DNA from 2 places in the Centipeda sp. (in: firmicutes) genome. Region 2 is predicted to be linked to the other one. Evidence: predicted binding sites of a transcription regulator. Region 2 holds the regulator's gene; the other holds the start of a gene.
What was found. The regulator HrcA, encoded in region 2, represses chaperone genes, less so after heat shock. The targets are predictions, from matches to a motif close to TGTTAGCACTCNNNNNNNNNGAGTGCTAACA.

Region 1 (6,247 bases), on a different contig from region 2:
TTACTGCGGCATTCCGTCGTTCTGTGCGATCACATCGAGGAAGATGAGCGGCTCATCCTTCTCGTTGCGGAGTGCGTGAGACTGTCCGGCACGTGCGATCGTGATATCTCCCGCACGCACGACCGTCTCATTGCCGTCGCCATCCGTGAAGATCCCCTCTCCCGAGATGATGATGTATGCATCCTCGTTCACGCCATGCTTGTGCAGACCAATGGACGCCCCCTTATCGAGCCGCATCCATCCGATCTCCTTGATGGCCTGTTCAGGCTTTGCCATGTCACGGGTAAAGGAGAACAGTCCATGAAGCGTGCCCTTGCCGCCGGCAACATCCTGCTTGTCGAGGACAATGAGATCATCCTTCTGGAAGCACTGCTGTACCGTGCGATCCTGACCTTCCTCTGCAAAAGCCGTTGCACTAAGCATCAGACAACCAAGAGCCATTGCCGCTGCGATTTTCTTCATCTTCATCTTCATCTCAATCCCACCCCTAAATAGAAAAGAACTATGCGGAAAGCGAAAAGTATAAACTCCCTCATGAGGTATCACAAGGGAGTCCACTTTTACAAATAAGATTTGATGGGCTGACGCCTTACATCATGCCGCCCATACCGCCCATGCCCGGTGCGCCGCCCGGCATCGGAGCCTCCGGCTCCGGCTTGTCGGTGACAAGCGTCTCGGTGGTGAGCACCATTGCCGCGATCGATGCCGCATTCTGCAGAGCGGAACGCGTGACCTTTGCAGGATCCACGATGCCCGCGCCGATCATGTCGACATAGGTGTTCTCGAGTGCGTTGAAACCGATGCCGTCGCCCGCCTTCTTGACGCTGTCGACCACGACAGAGCCCTCAAGACCCGCATTCTCTGCGATCTGGCGGACAGGAGCCTCAACGGCGCGCTTGACGATCTCGACGCCGACCTTGACATCGCCCTCCGCCTGAATCTTGTCCAGTGCCGGGAGAATGTCGATGAACGTCGTGCCGCCGCCGGCAACAATGCCCTCTTCGACTGCTGCACGCGTTGCGTTGAGCGCATCCTCGACGCGGTACTTCTTGTCCTTCATCTCGACTTCCGTCGCTGCGCCGATCTCGACAACCGCCACACCGCCGGAGAGCTTTGCAAGACGCTCCTGCAGCTTCTCACGGTCGAAGTCGGACGTCGTGTCTGCAATCTGCTTCTTGAGCTGGTCGACACGCGCTGCAATCTGCGCCTTGTCGCCCGCACCGTCCACGATCGTCGTCTCCTCCTTGGAGGAACGCACCTGACGCGCACGGCCGAGATCTTCGAGCGTCACACTGTCGAGCTTGCGGCCGATCTCCTCGCTGATGACCGTGCCGCCCGTGAGGATGGCGATGTCCTCGAGCATTGCCTTGCGGCGGTCGCCGAAGCCCGGCGCCTTGACCGCGAGAGCCTTGAACGTGCCGCGCAGCTTGTTGACCACGATGGTTGCGAGTGCCTCACCGTCGAGATCCTCGGCGATGATGACGATCTGCTTGCCCTGCTTCACGACCTGCTCAAGCACGGGCAGGATGTCCGCGACGGACGAGATCTTGCGGTCGGTGATGAGCACATAGGGGTCGTCCATGACGGCTTCCATCTTCTCCGTGTCCGTCACCATGTACGGGGAGATGTAGCCGCGGTCGAACTGCATACCCTCGACGACCGAGAGGTTCGTGTCCATCGACTTGGACTCCTCGACCGTGATGACGCCGTCCTTGCCGACCTTCTCCATCGCCTCTGCGATGAGATCGCCGACCTCGGTATCGCCGGAGGAGATTGCCGCAACCTGTGCGATCTTCGCCTTCGTCTCGACCTTCTGCGCCTTGCTCTTGATCTCCTCGACAAGCGTCTTGACAGCCGTCTCGATGCCCTTCTTGACGATCATCGGGTTTGCGCCCGCAACAACGTTGCGCATGCCCTCCTGAATCATCGCCTGTGCGAGAAGCGTTGCCGTCGTCGTGCCGTCGCCCGCGATGTCGTTCGTCTTCGTCGCAACTTCCTTCACGAGCTGTGCGCCCATGTTCTCGAACGGATCCTCGAGCTCGATGTCGCGTGCAATCGTCACACCGTCATTCGTGATCGTCGGTGCGCCGTACTTCTTGTCCAGAACGACGTTGCGTCCCTTTGGGCCGAGCGTGACCTTGACCGCATTTGCCAGTGCATCCACACCGCGTCCGAGTGCGCGGCGAGCCTCTTCGTCAAACAGAATCTGCTTTGCCATTTATATTGCCTCCACGTTATCTATTACAGGATTGCCAGAATATCGCTCTCACGAACGATGAGGTAGTCCTTGTCATCCACCTTGATCTCAGAGCCCGAGTACTTCGAGAAGACAACGCCGTCGCCGACCTTGACCTCCATCGCAGCGCGCTCGCCGTTCTCGAGCAGCTTTCCTGTGCCAACGGCAACGACCTTGCCCTTCTGCGGCTTTTCCTTCGCCGTGTCGGGGAGCACAATGCCGCTCGCCGTCGTGACATCGCTCTCCGCGACTTCAATGACAACACGTTCGCCCAGTGGCTTAATCATGGTATCTGCCTCCTAGTTTCATACAAATCTTTTCATTGTGTTAGCACTCTCATTTACTGAGTGCTAACTTACGATGTCTATACTAATCGTTTTAAGTCAAAAAGTCAATAGGTATTTTGTAAAAAAGTCAAAAAAACAACAAAGAGCCAGTAATGACTCTTTGTTGTTTGGAGGATGCCGAGCAGCGTTACTCTTTGAACGCCGCCACGAGGTTTTTGAGTCGTGCCGTACCTTCCTTGAAGGTCTGGATCTTCGCGAGGATGTTCTCGTACTCTGCCGCCATGGAGACAACCTTCTCCGCAATGCGCGTGTTGCCCTCCGCGCCCTCGTGGGTCGCGTTGCGGATGCCCTCCATCGCCGCATTCATCTCACTGACGGAGCCCAGCAGTTCCTGTGACCGCGACGTTGTCGCCTCTGCGGTTTTGCGGAAGAACTCCGCATCCGCTTTGTACTGCACCGCCGTCTTGTCCATCAGGTCATAGTCGTCGCGAATGTTTTCATCGATGAAGGTGAGCAGCCTATGCGTACCGTCGGAGAGTGCCTGCACCGATCCCGTAACCTGCCCCGTAGCCCCTTGATCTTCTCTGCCGTTCCGCGTGACTGCTCGGCGAGCTTTCCGACCTCACCCGCGACCACGGCAAAGCCGCGTCCCTGTTCGCCTGCACGCGCCGCCTCGATGCTTGCGTTCAGAGCGAGGAGGTTCGTCTGCTCGGCAATCTCAGAGATCTCAAGCGTGAGCTGTCCGATCTGATCGACCACCTTCGCGGATTCGATGGCCTCTGCGACCGCTGACTTCGTCGAGCCGTAGATTTGCCGCGTATTGAGACGTGACTGCTCCATCGTCGTCTGGAGATCGGCGGCACGCTGTGCAACCTCGCGCGTATACTCCTCGCTCTCGTGTGCTGCGTCCGCTGCCCCCTTGATCCCGTCATTCAGGTCACCGCTGAGGTGCTGGACGCTGGATGTGGAGGCTGCCGTCTCCTCCATGCCTGCTGACATCTCCTCGGTCACGGCAGACATGTCCTGCGTGTCATTGTTGAGCCCGTGCAGCATCTCCTCAAGCTCGGCAACCATCGCATCGATCTGCTCCGCCTCCTCGTGCACCTGCTTCATAAAGCCCTGCATCTTTCCGAGTGCCTTGACGACCGTACCGATTTCATCCGCACGGTCAGAGAGTTCGCGCGGAATCTCACGCGAAAGGTCTCCGGACGCGACAGCACTCAGATGTCCGATGGAGGCAGCGAGCGGATCGGAGATATTATCTGCAATGCGCCGCGACACGAGCATGCCAAACCCTACTGCAATGACGATGATGATGGCAAAGCTGTAGACCGTACGCTCATAGCGTACATTGTTCGCCGCAAAGAGCTGCTTCCCCTGGAATACGTTGTCGGGCGTGAGCACCGCCATATTGCTTGAGATGACGGTGAGCGAAGCGAGATTGTCAAAGATCGCGACACGATCCTCGGGTGTCGTCCCCATATTGTTGACCGCTCCGACCTTGTCCGCCGCGACGCTCAGATTCTTTTCCAGTTCGGCAATCGTCGCCTGTGCCCGCTCGCTCGTGTCGATCTTCTTCAATTCCTCCATATCGTGACGGAGAGCGTTCAGATTGCCGAGCACATCATCCACGAGAATCTTGCGGTTGTCCACAGTGATGTTCTCCTGTAGGATGTACGGCACATTGACGTTGATTTTTCGCAGGCGCGTATTTGCATCGTTCAGATACTGCGTCGACATGAGATTATGGTGATACATATCGTCAAGCGACTGCTGTGCCTGATAGTTCGAGTAGATACCGACGACGGCGACAACGAGGATGGCTGCCAGGAGGAATACGGCGCACGGCATAGTCCTTCATTGCCTCCGCAGAGATGAATGGTAAATTCATGGCACTCCCCTCCTCACTTCGCCTGTGCGAGATTGTCCGCTGTTATGGATGTAAACGGAATGGCGAGGTCACCGGAGGGCGGATTCCCCTTGAGGAAGCCCTCTGCGAGTGTGAGTGCACCCTCGCCCTGCGCCTTTGCATCCTGCTTGATGGTCTGCGCCATCTCTCCCGCCTCGACTGCTGCGAGCCCCGCAGGAGTGGCATCGACCGCAGAGACAAGGCATCCACTGAGGCGGTTTGCCCCCTTGAGCGCGGCAATCGCACCGAGTGCCATCTCATCGTTTCCTGCAACGACGCCGTTGATCTCGGGGAACATATTCATCCAGAGCATCATGGTCTTCAAGGCCTCGGCCTTGCTCCATCCGGCATCCACGAACGAGAGCAGCCGGATGTCGGGGCGCTTGTCTAGGCACGCTGCCTTGAACCCCTCCCAGCGACCGACGGCACTGCTCTGCGTCCCATCGCCCTGCAAATACACGATCTTCGCGTTCGGCGGCAGATGCGATGCCATGTACTCGCCCTACATGCGCCCCGCCTCCACGTCGTCGGAGTAGGCACGCAGCACCTTGCCGCCCGCAACGCTGCGGTTGACTGTGATGATCGGAATGCCCGCATCGTTCGCCTTTTCGATGGTCTTGACGATGCTGGAACCGTCCGCTGCAAGCAGGACAATCGCCCCCGCGCCGCTGCCGATTGCCTCGTTCAGCTGGTCGATCTGCATATTTCCGTCGTTCTTCGCGTCGAGAAATTCGATCTCGATGCCGTCCGCCTTCGCCTTGTTCGCAAAGGCATCCTTGATCTGCGCACAGAATCCGTCACTGTCATCAAAGTTCGCGTAGATGATCCGATCCGAACTCGCCCCCGGCAGCCCACAGCCGGCAAGCCCAAGGCACGCGGCCGGCAGGAGCAGAAGCCCCCATTTCCTAAGATTCATGTCAAAACGCTCCTTCTCTACCGAAAAACTACATCTGCTTGACGGGCACAGGGCCGCGCGAAAGCGCAATCGCCCCTGTCCGTGCGATCTCGATGATGCCGTAGTCCGAGAGCAGTTCCGAGAGGGCATCAATCTTCTTCGCGTCGCCCGTCAACTCGATGACGACATTCTCCACACCGACATCCACGATGCGTGCGCGGAAGATGTTCACCACGTCGATAATCTCCGCACGGTTCTCCTTGGTCGCGTGCACCTTGATGAGCACGAGCTCACGCGTGATCGACTCGAACTGCGTGAGGTTGACGATCTTCACCACGTCGATCAGCTTCGACAGCTGCGTCACTACCTGCCGCAGCTCGTTCTCCGAGGCGACCGAGACGACAATGTTGATGCGTGTGACATCCGGCTCCTCCGTGTACCCGGCGGAGATGCTCTCGATGTTGAACGCGCGGCGGCTGATGAGCCCCGCGATATGCGTGAGGACGCCGGGCTTGTTATCGACGAGCACGGCGAGCAAATACTTATCCATCTTATCTCCCTCCGAGCACCATCTGATCGAGCCGCTTGCCACCCGGCACCATCGGTACGACATCCGCCTCCTGCGGCACAATGACATCGATGAGACGCGCCCCCTTGGCGCGGAGAACCTGCGGCAGCACCTCCGCGAACGCTTCCCGCGTTTCGATACGGCAGCCCGCGACCCCCATTGCCTCGGCGAGCTTTACAAAATCGGTCTTGCCCTTGAGCTCCGAGGCGGAGTAGTGATGACTGTAGAAGAGCCGCTGCCACTGCCCGACCATACCGAGGATGGAGTTGTGCACAATGACAATCTTCACATCGATGTCGTTGTCCGCCATCGTCGCAAGTTCCTGGCAGTTCATCATGATGCTGCCATCGCC
Region 2 (6,247 bases):
ACTTCTCCGTGAAGCTCTTCTGCTCCGGATTCACCGCATCGCCGCTGAGTGCGGCGAACTCCTTGAGAAGCTCCTTCTGCTTCGAGGAGAGCTTTTGCGGCGTCGTGACCTTGACGCGAACGTGCTCGTCGCCGCGCCCCGCACCGCGCAGGTTCGGAATGCCCTTGCCCTTCACGCGCAGCACCGTACCCGTCTGGATGCCCGCAGGTACCTTGAGATCAACTGCACCGTCGAGTGTCGGCACCTGCACCGTATCGCCGAGCGATGCCTGTACGAACGTAATCGGAATCTCGATGAGAACATCGTTTCCGCGCCGCTGAAAGAGCTCGTGCGGACGGATGAAGATGTAGACGTAGAGGTCGCCGCTCGCGCCGCCGCGCACACCTGCCTCGCCGCCGCCCGAGACGCGGACGCGCTGTCCGTCGTCCACACCGCGCGGAATGTTGACCTTGATCGTCTTCGTGATGCGCTTGCGCCCCGTGCCGTGGCAGTCGCCGCACGGATTCTTGATGATCTTGCCCGTGCCGTGGCACTGGCTGCAGGTGCGCGAGGTCATCATGCTGCCGAACATCGTCCGCTGCATGACCTGCTCCTGCCCGCTGCCGTGACAGGTCGCGCAGGTCTCCGCACTTGAGCCCTTCGCCGCGCCCGAGCCGTCGCAGGTAGGACAGTTCTCCTCACGCGGGATGGAGAGCTCGACCTCCTTGCCAAATGCCGCCTCCTCAAACGAAATCTCAAGGTCATAGCGCAGATCTGCGCCACGCTCAGGCCCCTGCCGGCGTGCGCGGCGTCCACCGCCGCCCATGCCGAACATATCGAAGATATCATTCATGTCGAAGCCGCCGAATCCGCCGGCACCGCCGAAGGGATTCCCTCCGGCAGAGCCGCCGCGCCGCGGGTCGAAGGCATCGTGACCAAACTGGTCGTACGCCGCCTTCTTCTGCGGATCCTTCAGCACATCGTACGCTTCGTTGACCTCCTTGAATTTCTCCTCGGCAGTCTTGGGGTCGTCACGGTTGAGGTCGGGGTGATACTTGCGCGCGAGTTTCTTGTATGCCTTTTTAAGCTCATCGTCCGAGGCGCCCTTTTGGACGCCCAGGACTTCGTAGTAATCGCGTTTCTCGCTCACGATACCACCTTACTTCTTATCGTCCTTGACTTCGGTAAACTCTGCGTCAACCACGTTGTCGTCCTGCGGTGCGCTCTGTGCGCCCGCATTCGCATCTGCGCCCGGTGCTGCCCCTGCCGCCCCCGCCGCCTGCTGTGCCTGCTGATATGCCGCAGCGGAAAGCTCGTAGAGCGGCTGGCGTGCCTCCTCGGTCGCCGCCTTGATCGCCTCGATGTCCGAGCCCTTGAGCGCTTCCTTCAGCTTGTCGATGGCAGTCTGCGTCTTCTGGACGAGTGCCTGATCCCCGTTCTCGCCAAGATCCTTGATCGCCTTCTCCGCCTGATAGACGAGGGAATCGCCCGCATTGCGTGCATCGACGGCTTCCTTCTGCGCCTTGTCCTCGGCGGCATGGGACTCCGCCTCCTTGACCATGCGCTCGATGTCCTCTTTGCTCATGCCGCTGTCGGACTGGATCGTGATCTTCTGCTCCTTGCCCGTGCCGAGATCCTTCGCCGACACGTTGACGATGCCGTTCGCGTCGATGTCGAACTTGACCTCGATCTGCGGCACGCCGCGCGGTGCGGGCGGGATGTCCGTGAGCTGGAAGCGTCCAAGCGTCTTGTTGCCCGCCGCCATCTCGCGCTCGCCCTGCAGGACGTGGATCTCAACGCCCGGCTGATTGTCCGCCGCCGTGGAGAACACCTGACTCTTCGATGTCGGGATGGTGGTGTTGCGGTCGATGATCTTTGTGCAGACACCGCCGAGCGTCTCAATGCCGAGGGAGAGCGGCGTGACATCGAGGAGCAGCACGTCCTTGACCTCGCCGACGAGAACGCCGCCCTGAATCGCCGCGCCGATGGAGACGCACTCATCGGGATTGACGCCCTTCGAGGGCTCCTTGCCGAGGATCTTGCGGATGGCTTCCTGCACCGCAGGGATGCGGGACGAACCGCCGACAAGGATGATCTTGTCGATTTCATTCCCCGAAAGTCCTGCATCCTCCATCGCCTTGCGCGTCGGGATCATCGTGCGCTCCACGAGATCCGCCGTCAGCTCGTCGAACTTCGCACGCGAGAGCGTGAGGTCGAGATGCTTCGGTCCCGTTGCGTCTGCCGTGATGAACGGCAGGTTGATATTCGTCTGGCTCATGCTCGAAAGCTCGATCTTCGCCTTCTCCGCCGCCTCGATGAGACGCTGTGCGCTCATCTTGTCCTGTGAGAGGTCGATGCCGTTCTCCTTCTTGAACTGCGCGACCATCCAATCCATAACCTTCTTGTCGAAGTCGTCGCCGCCGAGCACCGTGTCGCCGTTCGTCGCCTTGACCTCGAACACTCCTTCGCTGAGTTCGAGAATGGACACGTCGAACGTGCCGCCGCCGAGGTCAAAGACGAGTACCGTCTCGTCCTGATCCTTGTCGAGACCATAGGCGAGCGCTGCCGCCGTCGGCTCGTTGATGATGCGCAGCACCTCAAGACCTGCGATCTTGCCCGCATCCTTCGTTGCCTGACGCTGGCTGTCGTTGAAGTACGCCGGGACGGTGATAACCGCCTGCGAAACGGTCTCGCCGAGGTATGCCTCCGCGTCGCTCTTGAGCTTCTGCAGGATCATCGCGGAGATCTCGGGCGGCGTGTAGTTCTTGCCGTCAATCGTCACATGATAGTTGCCCTCGCCCATGTGACGCTTGATGGACGAAATCGTGCGGTCGGGGTTCGAGACCGCCTGGTTCTTCGCGAGACGCCCGACAAGACGCTGCCCGTCCTTCGTAAAGCCCACGACGGACGGCGTGATGCGGCTGCCCTCGGGGTTCGTGATCACCGTCGGCTCGCCGCCCTCCATCACGGAGACAACGGAGTTCGTCGTTCCAAGATCGATACCAATTACTTTAGCCATTTTATATTCCTCCAAAAACCTTATAAGATGTTATCTTCTTAATTTCCGGCTACCTGCACCATCGCGGGGCGGATGACTCTGCCCTTTGCCTGATAGCCCTTCTGCAAGACCTGCGTGATCGTGCCGTCCTCCACATCGGGATTCTCGACACGCATGACCGCCTGATGGATGTTCGGATCAAAGGGCTGCCCCTCCGCCTCGATGTTCTCAAGGCCGTGCTTATCCAGTACCTCGCGCAGCTGCGTAAAGATCATCTCCACGCCCTTTTGAAACGCCTCCACATCCGTCTGCTCCACCGCCATTGCCCGCTCAAAATTGTCGAGCAGCGGCAGGAGATCCGTGAGTATGTTCTGCGTGATGACAGCGGAAAGCTCCTCCTTCTCCTTTCCCATGCGGCGGCGAAAATTCTCAAAATCCGCCTGCAAGCGCAGGATGCGGTCGCCCTTTTCCTTTAGCTCCGCTTCGAGTGCGGCAGCCCTGTCCTCCTCTGCGGGGACATCCTCCACGGTCACATCTGCGGGAGTGTCCTCCGTTTCTGTCACTTCCTCCACGGGCTGCTCCTCTGCAGTCATTTCTTCCTTTTCCTGCAAGCCGTTCACCTCTCCTACCATTTCAGCTGATCGATCATCTCTGTTAAATTCGTGTTCACATAGTCCAGGATACGCATTGCCTTCGCGTATTCCATGCGCGTCGGACCGAGCACGGCAATCGTCCCGAGCAGTCTGCCGTCGACATGATACGTCGCTGTGATGAAACTGCTGTCCCAGAACGTACTGTTCACGTGCTCACGTCCGATCGTAACCGCAAGCCCCTCGCCCGCATGGGTATGCAGGATGTCTTTGACGAGATCCTCACGCTCGAGCACGAGCAGCATCGCACGGACGCGGTCGAGATCCTGAAACTCAGGATTCCCGAGCAGCTGCGCCGTGCCGCCGAGGTAGAGACGATCCTCCGACCGCCCCTCAAGCGCACGGTGCATGACCTCCACTGCCGCGACGAAGATGGATTCGTCGCCGATGGCATCGCGCACACGGCGCATATCTGTCTTCGTCACATCGCTGAGTGCCTTACCCGAGAGCGTCGTATTGACCGCCCCCGCCATGCGCTGAAAGTCTGCAAATGTCGCACCGTCGGGAATCTCGACAATGCGGTTCTCCACAAAGCCCGCATCCGTCATGAGCACGGCGATTGCGTGGCGCATATCGAGCGGCAGGAACTGCAGCATACGGAACGTCGACTGCGCCGCCTGCGGCGCGAGCACGAGCGAAACATTGTGCGTCACATCCGCAATCAGCCGCGCCGTCTCTTGGAACACCTCGTCAAGCCGCCGCACGCGTCTCCGATACCAGTCGTGAATCTTCTTCTTCTCGGCGTCCGTCACGGGTGCAACGGGCTGCAGTCCGTCAACGTAGAAGCGATAGCCCTTTGATGAGGGAATCCGTCCGGCAGAGGTGTGCGGATGCTCCAGATAGCCGAGCATTTCGAGATCCGCCATCTCATTCCGAATGGTGGCAGGGCTGATGCCGAGATTGTATTTCTGCGCGAGTGTCCGCGATCCGACCGGCTCTGCCGATGCGATGTAGTCATCGACGACCGCCCACAGGATCTGACTCTTGCGTGCGTCCAGATCGTCCGACATTCACCCCTCTCCTCTCCTTTGAACCACTGTTAGCACTCTCTAAAACTGAGTGCTAGTCAAAAGCTATACTGAATATACACGGGAAAAAGCAAAAAGTCAAGAGAGAAATGACAAAAAGTCAAAAAGGGTTGTTAGGGAATCGCTGATAAAATGAAATCTGCCAGATTGGCGTAGATTTTTCGTCCGAACAAGGAGGCAAACCGGACGCATAGCAAGGGCTATGTGGAGGATCGAGGGCACAGTGCGGGCAAAAAAGATGCGTCAAGATGGCAGTGCTGAATTTATCAGTGCTTCCCTAATATACCTGCGCATTTTTTCATTCATAGCAAATAAAAAAACCGCCTCCCCCAATGGGAAAGCGGTCCCTCAAACTCAGTTTCGTCTGAATTACTTCAGCTCGACCGTTGCGCCGGCTTCTTCGAGCTTGCCCTTGAGCTCCTCAGCCTCAGCCTTGCCGATGTTCTCCTTGACCGGCTTCGGTGCGCCGTCAACGAGCTCCTTCGCTTCCTTCAGGCCGAGACCCGTCGCCTCACGGACAGCCTTGATGACGTTGATCTTCTTGTCGCCTGCAGATGCGAGAACGACCGTGAACTCCGTCTTCTCCTCCTCAGCACCGCCGGCAGGTGCAGCAGCACCAACCGCAGCAACAGCAACCGGTGCAGCTGCGCTGACACCGAACTTCTCCTCCATCGCCTTGACAAGCTCGGAGAGTTCGAGAACGGTCATGTTCTCAATGGCTTCCAGAATCTGATCCTTGTTCATGATATACCTCCAAAATAACGTAATTTCTCTCTGTATGTCCTATGCGGATATCTTATGCGGACGCCTTCTGCGCACGCACTGCATCAAGCACATAGACGGCATTGCGGATAACGCCCTGAAGCACGTTCACCGTGTTCGTGATCGGCGCATTCATGCTGCCCATGAGCTTTGCGATAAGCTCTTCGCGCGACGGCAGGGATGCCAGAGCCTTTACCTCGTCAGACGAGATAACCTTGCCCTCGACCGTACCGACCTTGACGGACAGAATGCCCTTATCGTCGAGCTTGTTCTTCTTGATGTAGTCACAGACGACCTTCGCCGGAGCGACCGCATCCTCTGCCGAGAATGCAAATGCGGTCGTACCCTCAAGGTGGGGGTCAAGCCCCTCAAGCCCGAGTGCGTCGGCTGCGCGGCGCACCATCGTGTTCTTCACAACGTGATAGGTAACACCTGCAGCACGCAGCTCGCGACGCAGCTCCGTATCCTGTGCAACGGTAAGCCCGCTGTATGTCGTAAAGACCGCACCCTTCGCCGAGGCGAGCTGTTCTTTCAGCTTCTCGACGATGACTTCTTTTTTGTGATCTGCCATGTAATCATTTCCCTCCCTTCATTTTTGGGATATAAAAATCTCCGGCTGCTCTACTGCCGGAGATGAATGTTCAAATTCACGTCCGACCTCGGCAGGCGACAAAAGTCGTTAGATGCTTGCGCAAACCTGCTGTCTACAGCCCGGGGAAATTCCGTGCGCTCTTAGCTGAGCGCAACGGGGACGGCAGGTCCCATCGTCGCCACAACGGTGATGGAGCGGATGTACTGCCCCTTTGCCGCTGCCGGCTTCACGCGGATGA

Region 1: groES (co-chaperone GroES) is a predicted target of HrcA. The motif match lies at 2,562-2,592, and genes of this name have one in related genera.

Annotation. Positions count from the first base shown of each region.
Region 1 is NZ_DBHIVL010000004.1:22,145-28,391, forward strand. Features, by position in the region: gene ACO6BQ_RS01560 (cupin domain-containing protein) at 1-474, opposite strand; gene groL (chaperonin GroEL) at 590-2,218, opposite strand; gene groES (co-chaperone GroES) at 2,242-2,523, opposite strand; partial or broken gene ACO6BQ_RS01575 (methyl-accepting chemotaxis protein) at 2,711-4,414, opposite strand; partial or broken gene ACO6BQ_RS01580 (sugar ABC transporter substrate-binding protein) at 4,428-5,348, opposite strand; gene ilvN (acetolactate synthase small subunit) at 5,377-5,877, opposite strand; gene ilvB (biosynthetic-type acetolactate synthase large subunit) at 5,879-6,247, opposite strand, start outside.
Region 2 is NZ_DBHIVL010000008.1:33,646-39,892, reverse strand. Features, by position in the region: gene dnaJ (molecular chaperone DnaJ) at 1-1,129, opposite strand, end outside; gene dnaK (molecular chaperone DnaK) at 1,139-2,998, opposite strand; gene grpE (nucleotide exchange factor GrpE) at 3,037-3,609, opposite strand; gene hrcA (heat-inducible transcriptional repressor HrcA) at 3,603-4,637, opposite strand; partial or broken gene ACO6BQ_RS02635 (secretion protein HlyD) at 4,812-4,936, shown strand; gene rplL (50S ribosomal protein L7/L12) at 5,025-5,399, opposite strand; gene rplJ (50S ribosomal protein L10) at 5,452-5,988, opposite strand; gene rplA (50S ribosomal protein L1) at 6,150-6,247, opposite strand, start outside.